One region of the Ruegeria sp. CDSC068 genome, then DNA from elsewhere that is predicted to be linked to it. Evidence: riboswitches for the same ligand, from Rfam matches in the RefSeq annotation. Region 1 holds a riboswitch; the other holds the start of a gene.
What was found. A riboswitch is a leader RNA that binds a small molecule or an ion and turns the genes downstream of it on or off. The one in region 1 is predicted to bind cobalamin.
Positions count from the first base shown of each region.

Region 2: linked by a shared signal. The riboswitch ahead of AC2FID_RS12775 (DUF1636 family protein) and the one ahead of AC2FID_RS07930 (DUF1636 family protein) in region 1 are both predicted to bind cobalamin.

Region 1 covers NZ_JBXWNV010000003.1:93,808-98,801, forward strand. The annotation lists gene AC2FID_RS07915 (FecCD family ABC transporter permease) at 1-141, opposite strand, end outside; gene AC2FID_RS07920 (ABC transporter substrate-binding protein) at 143-1,093, opposite strand; gene AC2FID_RS07925 (ABC transporter ATP-binding protein) at 1,104-1,889, opposite strand; gene AC2FID_RS07930 (DUF1636 family protein) at 1,886-2,242, opposite strand; cobalamin riboswitch at 2,344-2,551, opposite strand; gene AC2FID_RS07935 (bifunctional enoyl-CoA hydratase/phosphate acetyltransferase) at 2,745-4,139, shown strand; gene AC2FID_RS07940 (acetate/propionate family kinase) at 4,132-4,994, shown strand, end outside.
Region 2 covers NZ_JBXWNV010000005.1:276,949-281,942, reverse strand. The annotation lists gene cobN (cobaltochelatase subunit CobN) at 1-1,346, opposite strand, end outside; gene cobW (cobalamin biosynthesis protein CobW) at 1,350-2,405, opposite strand; gene AC2FID_RS12775 (DUF1636 family protein) at 2,402-2,791, opposite strand; cobalamin riboswitch at 2,876-3,085, opposite strand; tRNA gene AC2FID_RS12770 (tRNA-Cys) at 3,372-3,445, opposite strand; gene AC2FID_RS12765 (protein-L-isoaspartate O-methyltransferase family protein) at 3,673-4,326, shown strand; gene AC2FID_RS12760 (TolC family outer membrane protein) at 4,422-4,994, shown strand, end outside.

The DNA.
Region 1 (4,994 bases):
TTCCACTATTCCCGTGCCCAACAAGACACCGGCCAGTGCGTCAGAGGCTGGAATGGATGTGGTCCCGTAGACCGTCGAGGTTAGCAAAAGGGCGGCCAATACAGCCGCCCCCAGCAAGAGTGTAAGGCCAAGTCGGCCCATATCAGTTCAGGCCCGGGTGCATGGCTTTGGCCATTTTCGAAATTGCTTCGATATTTGCCGGTCCGGGTGTCAGTTCCTCGTAGCGCAGACCAATCCAGCGTTCGTTCTTGACCGCATCCGTCTGAGACATCACGGGATGGTCCTGCAGGAACTTGAAGGTATCTGCGGCGCCATTTCCAGTTTGATAATCAAGTAAAACCAGGAATTCCGGGTTCGAAGCGGCAACAGCCTCCCACGAGGAACGTCCCCAGCTGGTGTCCATGTCATGGGTGACGTTCTCGCCGCCAGCGGCAGCAATCATCGCGTCAGGAATGGCAAACTTACCAGCCGTAAACGGGGCATCGGCGGGACCGTCCAGCAGGAAAACGCGGGGCTTCGGCAGGTCGGCTGTCTGTGTTTGAATCGCGGACAGTTCCTCTTTCCAGCCGGAAACCAGCTCTTCTGCCTTGTCTTCAACGTGCATTACTTTGCCCAAGCGAAGGACGTCGGTGAACAGCAAATCCATGCTGGCTTCGGGACGATCCTTATCCAGGTGTACGCAGCTTTCCGTCAGGATCATCGTTTTGATGCCAAACGGCGCAAGCGTGTCGGGGGTCACGTCACCGCCCGGCTTCATCCCATAGTACCAGCCCGCAAAGAAAAGGTCGGGTTCGACAGCGACCAGATTTTCAACTGTCGGGTACTTAGGCGCAAGTTCCGGGATGTCGCCGCGCAGTGTGTCAAACTCGGGGCTGGTTTTGTACCAGCCAGTGATGCCCGTCAGGCCAACGACCTTGTCCTGCAAACCCAGCGCAAAGGCCATGTCGGTCATGTTCATGTCGTGTACGACCAGCCGCTCGGGCTGAGTTTCAAACACCAGCGGCTCGCCGCAATTGTCGACGGTGATCTCGCGCGCTGTTGCGGCACTTGCAATGCCAGTGATCAGTGCAGCGCACCAGAGAGTTTTGTTCATGTTATTTTTCCTAGTTTGAGGTAGTGGTTCTTCGGATATCCAGTGCCGGGATCATGCGGCCTTCGTGCTGAAAGCTAAGAAAATCGACACCAAACGTTTCACGGACCCTTTCGGGTGTCAGCACTTCGTGCACGGGGCCGAAACCGGTCAGACGCGTGGATTTCATCAACGCGACATGGGTCGCGAATTCCGGGATCATGACCAGATCATGGACGATCATGACCACCGTAATGCCCAGCTCGGCGACCAGCGACAGCATGCGTCCCTTGGCGTCCGGGTCCAGATGGTTCGTCGGCTCATCCAGGAACAAAAGCGACGGGTTTTGCGCCAGCGCCCTTGCGATATGAGCGCGCTGGCGTTCCCCGCCGGATAACACGGCCATCCGCTTGTCGGCGAGGGCGACGAGTCCGGTCAGCTTCAGGATGCGGTCCAATTCCAAGGCGTGCTCAGCCGCAGATCGATCGGCGCGGATGGGGATTTGCCCAAGGGCCACGTAGTCGCGCAGAAACAAACGCCCGTCCGGCGATTCCTGCTGACTGACCACGGCGATCATTCGGGCGCGGTCCATCGCCGAAAGCTGCCGAAGGCTGCGCCCCTTTACCAAAACGTCCCCCAGAACAATCTCTTCGCCGCCGCACAAAAGATTCAGCAGCGTTGTCTTACCCGCACCGTTTGGGCCGGCAATTGCCAGAGTGGCCCCTTCATTCAGTTCGAAATTGATGTTTTGCAGCAGTACGTCGCCGTTCAGGGCGTAAAACTCCAGCCCGCGCGCCTCAAGGAAAGCTCCGCAGGTCATGCGCTTGTCTCCAGCTTCAGCCGTGGCAGGCGCGCCAGGGTCTTTTCAAGAAGGGCAGGCGGGCGCTGCGTTGCGTTGGTCCACCCATCCGCGCTGCGAAGGTATTGATGTGCAAATTCGGCCAAAGCATCCACGTCCTCAGCCGATTGGATATCACCGAAAAGGTACTGCGCTTTGTCGAATGCCTGAAACCCGACGGCTGTGGGACGACCGCAACCGGCCATGCAGGAAACGCTTTGGATGTCAAAACTGGATGGAAGCTTGCTTGCAAGCGCAGCGCGCAATGAATCCGCCCGGTCAGAACCCTCGCAGGTCTCGCAAATCAGAAGGAAGTGATCAGGACTGATCGACATGGCCCACTCCGCCTGTTGCCAAGCGCGGACAGAAGGTGCCAATCATGTCATCACGTCTTAGACGTGTCATAAAGCCTCCTTCCAGGACGCCCCGCCCCGGGTTGGTTGAACATCGGATGGTAGGTCTCCTGACTTGCGGGTCGTGGCTTGGCCATCCTTCCCGACCCATTTGGGGTCAGTGGGTATTTGGCGTCGCTCACCGCTTACAGTTGCGGGGGCAGTCACGGACTTGGCGCTTGTTGGCAACCTCACCGTATTCCCTTTTCATCCCTTGGCGAACCATAGGGAACCATCGTGGGTGATGCTTGCCCGAGTTCCGATTTTGGGTCAAGCGATAATACTCAGCGCCCCACGCACAGAGGTCATTTGTCATTTGCCCACGATCTGACTACGCTGCGTCGCAGAAATGTAGGGACAAAGGTGGATATGCTCTGGTTCCGGAGGGGCCGCACATCCAATGTTTAAAACGACGAACACGCATTCGTAAACAAAGCCGGTCGAGATGAAAATTCAAGAAAACAGAACCTATTCTCAACTGAAGGTAGGCGACAAGGCGCAGGTCACCCGATTGTGCACCGTGGACGACTTGTACGCGTTTGCCTCGGCTTCGGGTGATCACAACCCGCTGAATCTGGCGGCCTATGACGGAGATGGAGATGGACACCCCGAGGCTGTCGCGCCCGCCTTGTGGCCCGCGGGTCTGGTGGCTGCAGTCATTGGAAACATCTTACCGGGGGCCGGTACGCAAACACGTCGGGCGGACCTGAGTTTTCATGCTCCGGTTATGGCGGGCGAAGAACTGACCGCCTTTGTGGCTGTTACCGAAAAGCGTGAAGACGGCGATCTGACCTGTTCCGCCGAAGTGCGCCGGGTCGGGGATAACGCATTGATCCTAAGCGGTACCGTACAGGTCACGCCACCGTCGCGGCATTTGACCTTCGACTCGGTCGAGGTGCCGGGACTGATCGTTCAGCGTCACCGGCATTTCGACGCTTTGTTGGAAAAGGCACGTCCTCTGGACCCGATGCCCACAGCGATCGTCGCCCCGGAAGAGCCGAATTCGCTAGGCGGGGCATTACTCGCGTTGGAAAACGGCATCATTACTCCGATTTTGGTTGGCGACCCGGACAAAATCACCGCCGCTGCCGCCCAGCTTGGGGCCGATTTGTCCGGAGCTGAAATCATTGAAGCGCGAGGCCACGAAGTGGCTGCCCAACGCGCGGTCGGGCTTGTCGTTGAAGGTAAGGCCCGGATGCTGATGAAAGGTCACTTGCACACAGATGTCTTGTTACGCGCCGTTCTGCGCCGTGAAAAAGGCCTGAGAACCGGGCGGCGGCTGTCGCATGTGTTCGTGATGGACGTGCCAGGCATGTCTCGACCCATCATGGTTACAGATGCGGCGGTGAATATCGCACCGGATCTCGAAACCAAGGCCGATATCGTTCAGAACGCCATCCATCTTGCGCATTCTATTGGCATCGAGATGCCCAAGGTTGGCGTCTTATCAGCGGTTGAGACCATCAACCCGCATTTACCGTCGTCTGTCGATGCCGCGCTGTTGTCGAAAATGGCCGAGCGTGGACAGATCACCGGCGGACTGGTCGATGGTCCCTTGGCCATGGACAACGCGGTTGATCTGAACGCGGCGCGGACAAAAGGCATTACCTCACCAGTCGCGGGGGTCGCAGACATTCTGGTTGTTCCGAATATCGAAGCCGGCAACATGGTAGCCAAACAGCTGACATATATCTCTCATGCCGAGGCTGCCGGCGTTGTGATAGGTGCTGCGGCACCGATTATCCTGACATCTCGGGCAGATGATGATGCTTCGCGGCTGGCGTCTTGTGCTGTCGCGGCGCTGCATGCAATTGCGAATGAAGGCAAAATCCATGGCTGAACATGTTTTGGCGCTGAATGCCGGGTCGTCCTCGTTGAAATTCGCGCTTTACGAACTGGTCGAGGACCGACGTCCCAGTATGCGCTGGCGCGGTCAAATCGAGCGGTTGGGGGATGCCCCACGCCTGTTGGCCCAATCGGCAGGGGGGCGGTCTGTCGACCGTCAGCTGTCTGGGGCTAAGACCCATGACGAGGCCATCAGCGCGTTTCTTGAACTTACCCGCGAATACCTGCCGGACATTTACGTCCGGGCCGTGGGCCACCGCGTCGTTCACGGCGGACCAGTCTATTCGGAACCTGTCGTGGTGGACGAGCACGTCTTTGATACGCTAAGCGGTTTCATTCCCTTCGCGCCTTTGCACCAACCCTACAGCCTTGCGGGTATCAAGGCGGCCGCGGCAGCCTTTCCGGGTACCACCCAGATTGCGTGCTTCGATACCGCGTTTCACAGGACACACCCTTGGGTGAATGATACCTTCGCATTGCCTCAAAGATTCTACGAAAAGGGCGTTCGCAGATACGGGTTTCACGGGCTGAGCTATGACTACGTCTCGCAAAAGCTGAAAGAAATTGCGCCGGGTTTGTACGACGGCCGCGTCGTCATTGCGCATTTGGGAAATGGCGCGTCGATGTGTGCGGTGTCGGGTGGCCGGGCCGTGGCCTCGACCATGGGATTTTCGGCGCTCGACGGTCTGCCCATGGGCACCCGCAGCGGGCAATTGGACCCGGGGGTCGTGCTTTACATGATGCAGCAAGAAGGGATGGAGGCAGACGAAATCGCTGAGCTTCTCTATCGAAAGTCCGGCTTGCTTGGCCTGTCCGGCATGTCCTCGGACATGCGCACCCTGTTGGCTGC
Region 2 (4,994 bases), on a different contig from region 1:
GGCAAGTCCGCCAGCGCAGTCAGATATTCGCCAAGCGACCACGTAATCCGCGCATCTAGCAGCGTATCAGAAATCGGCTCTGCAGGCGCAGTGTCATACCCTTCGCCCTGCACGTCGGCCAGCATCGCCTCGGCTGATGCCAGTGCGTCGAGGCCTACCGCATGGGCCATCTGCCAATCTTTGCCGGGATAGGTGGACAGCACCAAGGCGGGCACCTGATCCTCTTTGTGTTTGTCGTTCAGGTTCAGCCAGCCGGTGACCCTGTCGATGATGGCCTCGATCCGTTCCGGTTCAGCCCGGTGAGCAAAGCGGGAATACTCCAGATGGGGGTCGCGTTTGCCCGGTTCCTTGAACGAGGCAATGCCAGCCGAGATCCGACCGTCCACTTCGGGCAGGACGACATGCATCGCTAGATCAGCGGGCGAAAGACCGCGTTCCGCCTCGGCCCAGGCTTTGCGGCGGGACGTTGCGAGAGCAACCTGAAACACCGGCACATTGGCGGCGTCCAGTGGAGAGGTGCCGGATGCGCCTTTGCCCGAGAACGAGGTTGCGTTGATGACGGCCGCCGGGTTCAGCGCCACGACATTTTCGCGCAGCCAATCGGCGGCCAGCGGGGCTTTCAGCGAGGGGGCGAACAGACCGACGGCCTCAAACCCGCGCGCGCGCAGGCTGCGGATCAGGGTAGCGACCGGGGCGGTGTCCGCCGAGGTAAGGTAAGCCCGGTAGAACGTTACCAAGATACGCTTTGCGTCGGTGGTGAACGCTTTATCCGCCGGGATGACGCCGCGATCCGGGCACCATGCACCGCATTCGGGCAGGGTCTTGGCCCCCATCACGGGTCCGGCATAGAGACCCGCCGCAAGCGCCATCTGGGCAAGAGCCGCTTGCGCCGCGACTTCACCGCCGGTGTCACAGAGATGCGCAAGGCGCCGCAGGGTCGAGACGGGCAGGGTGGAGTAGTCATCCAGCCGAGTATCCTCGCGCCCGTCGGCGGGTAGGACGGCCAGCGCGATGCCTTTAGCCTGTGCCAGCGCCAGAACTTGCTGCAAGCCATAGGACCAGTAAGGGACGCCGCCGATCAAACGGATCAGAATGCCCTTGGCGCCCTCGAGCGTTTGCTCGACATAAGTGTCGACAGACAGCGGGTGTTTCAACGCGGTCAGATTGGCCAATCGCATCGTCGGCATGCGACCTTCGGACCCGCCACCGCGATGCCATCCTGCCGCGAAAGCGCCAAGGTCGCTGTCCGAAAAGGACAGCACCACCAGATCCGCCGGGCTCTGACCCAGATCGGTCGGGGTTTCGGTCTCTTCTAACCCGTGGCTTTCGCGGAAGACGACGTGCATGGCTTACTCGGCGGCCTCGGTCACACCCACGAGGATATCGCGGATTGCGGCCTCATTGATGTCGTCATGCTCGGCAATGACCACCAGGCGCGAGCGGCGCTCTTCGCCGGGCTCCCACGGCCGGTCATACTGGTGACGTACGCGGGCACCAACGGCCTGCACCAGCAGACGCATAGGTTTGCCCTGAACGGCGGCATAGCCTTTGACGCGCAGAATGTTCAGGTTATTGGCCAGACGTTCGATATTGGCGACCAGTTCCGCCGGGTCGGTCTGTTCGGGCAACTCGACGATGATGCTTTCGAAATCGTCGTGTTCGTGGTCGTGGTGGCCGTCGTGATGCGACGGGCGCGCATCCATGTCATCCTCGGCGGCGGCTTCGAGGCCCAGCACGACACGCACGTCAACGGCGCCTTCGGCAACCTCGACCACGGGCAGCGGGCGCGGAGCCTCAGCCGCGATGACCTCTTTGGCTTTGGCAACGCCTTCCGGACCGGCCAGATCTGGTTTTGTCAGCAGGATGATGTCGGCGCACGAGATCTGGTCCTCAAACACCTCAGACAGGGGCGTTTCGTGGTCGATCGAGTCGTCAGCCAGGCGCTGGGCGTCCACGGCTTCGACATTTGGTGCGAAACGCCCAGCGGCGACGGCCTCGGCGTCCGCCAGAGCGATCACACCATCAACGGTGATTTTCGAGCGGATATCGGGCCAATCAAACGCCTTGAGCAGCGGTTTGGGCAGGGCAAGACCGGACGTTTCGATCAGGATGTGATCGGGGCGCGGCTCCAGCGCCATCAGCGCCTCAATGGTCGGGATGAAATCATCGGCTACGGTGCAGCAGATGCAGCCATTGGCAAGTTCCATGATGTTTTCCGCCGGGCAATCCGGAATGGCGCAGGATTTCAGGATATCGCCATCCACACCCACATCACCAAATTCGTTGACGATAACGGCCAGGCGCTTGCCCTGCGGATTCTGCATCAGGTGCTTTACCAGCGTAGTTTTGCCCGAGCCCAGAAAGCCGGTGATCACAGTGACGGGGAGTTTTTCAAGGTTGCTCATTTCAGGGCTCCAATCGGGGGAATGCGGGCCGCACAGTTTTTGCGGAAATGTTCGGGGCGCTCGCGCCATTTCACCAGACCGTCTTCAGCGGCCAGATACTTGGTGACGCCTTCAACGATGGTCTCGACATGGTCGGTCTCGTCGAGGTTTTCATAAACGAAGGTCCATCGGGATGGGCCGCCACGCAAAACGATCGAGCATCCCTGATCACAGTTCGACAGACATTCCACCGGTTTCAGGTCGACGCCGTCCGGCAAGCCAGCCTGTTCAAGTGCTTTATGCAGCAAAGTGCCGGGTCGCTGGGCGTCATCTTCGATAGGTAACCCACGGCGACATGTCGTGCAGACCAGCAACTCGACTGGTGCGGTCTCGGTCACGTCTCTCATCCCCCTCATCCTTTATACGGGGGACGGGGTTTCATGCGGGCCACGCGTCTGCACATGGACCCGACACCGGAACACCCCGCCCGGTTTCAACTTCGGGTGCTGGCAGGTCTCCCGGCTTGCGGATGTCAGAGGCGGGCCTCTGTCGGATGTCCCGCCTTCCCGGCCTATTAGGCCAGTGGCTTTGGGCACCCTCTCCGGTCACGGTCGCGGGGGCGGCTGTGCTTGGCGGAATAACCGCTGGCACATTCCCTTTTCATCCATCCGGGGATGGACACCAACGCATGCGACATGCGGCACGAGCAGGGGGCTTGTCAAGCACGACTGGGGTTTGAAAACCCGCTACGTCAGAAAAGCGACTTGCCGAAGTCAGTCAGCGGCATCCGATGCGATCTGATCACGCAGCGAGGCGCAATTCAGCCCGGCCGTCGCAGATGATTCAGCACTTCTCAGTTTGGCAATCAAGTAGTGCGGTTGTGTAAATGGAATCGCTGGACCCGCAATCGCAACATGCATCTGATACTGAACTTTAGGCGTCCGAAATTGCGAAAGCAGCGCAGAAAGCTAAGTGCTTGGAAATAAATGGAGGCGAGTACCGGAATCGAACCGGTGTACACGGATTTGCAATCCGCTGCGTCACCACTCCGCCAACTCGCCTTTTCAAGTAAAATCAAATACTTGCCGTGGTGTGATCGGCGTTTTAGCAGCTTTCGACAGGAGCGTCCAGAGGGGGGAGCGCAAATTTCAGGGCCGGGTGCCAACTTAGTCTTTGGTTGCGACGTTGTATCTTGTGAAGATTGGAAAGTTTCCGTGTCTGGGCCGTTGCCGGTTTTTCAAGGATGTGGCAGAACTCAATCACCCAAGGGAGCAAGATGAGCGATCCAATGACAGATTTCGCAGCCCGCCGCCGGACGATGGTCGATACGCAGATACGTCCTTCTGATGTCACGAAGTTTCCCATCATAGACGCGATGCTGACCGTCAAGCGCGAGAATTTCGTGCCGGACGCGCAGCGCGAAGCGGCATATGTCGAGGGATTGATCGAACTGGGTGATGGGCGCTGCATGTTGGAGCCGCGGACCCTGGCTAAGATTCTGGACATATTGAACATTTCGAACGACGAGTCGGTTTTGGATATTGCTCCGGCCTTGGGGTATTCGACGGCAGTCGCCGCGCGCATGGCACAGCTGGTTGTTGCCGTAGAGGAAGATGAAAATCTGGCGGCCGAATCTCAGTCTATCCTGATGGAGGCGGAGGCTGACAATGCGATTGTCCATGTCGGCCCGCTTGAGCAAGGTGCCCCCGAACATGGGCCCTATGACGTGATTATGGTCCAGGGTGGTGTGGAACAGGTTCCGGATGCGTTGATCGCGCAACTTAAGGACCATGGGCGAATTGCGTGCCTTTTTGTCCAAGGTGCACTGGGGATCGTCCGTATCGGCCATAAATCTGGGGATCGGGTGACCTGGCGGGACGCGTTTAATGCCAATGCACCGATTTTGCAGGCATTTTCCACGAACCGTGTATTTTCGCTATAGTTTTATGGCGGATTGTTCTGCCGCCTTGATTAGTTGAACACAAACGCGCAAACTGTCGGCAGAGCAGCGTAATTTTGATTTGAGAGGATTTCGTTATGAGTTCTATGGCGGGAGGAAAGCTGGTCAAGGCGCTGGCGCTGACTGCGGGGGTCGCACTTAGCTTTGTACCGGGACGGGCCGTTTGGGCCGACAATATTACTGACGCATTCATTGGCGCGTACAATACCAGCGGGTTGCTGGAACAGAACCGCGCATTGTTGCGTGCGGCGGACGAAGACGTGGCAATTGCATTGTCAGCGCTTCGACCGATCATCAACTGGACGGTCGCGATTAGCAGCAACTATAACCGTCGCAACGTCAGCGATGTGGTGACAAGAACCGACCCGAACAACTTCTTTACGGGGCTGACCCTCAGCCAACTGCTCTACGATGGTGGGGCCGCTGTTCTGGGCAAGCAATCGGCGCAAGAAACGGTGCTGTCGACCAGGCAGACCCTTGTTGATATCGAACAGCAGGTTTTGTTCCGCGGTGCCAATGCGTATCTTGAAGTGCTGCTGCAGGAAGAAACCGTACAGATCCGCCTGAACAACGTCGATGTATCGGCAGAGGAACTGCGCGCATCGCAGGACCGGTTTGATGTTGGCGAAGTCACGCGTACGGACGTTGCG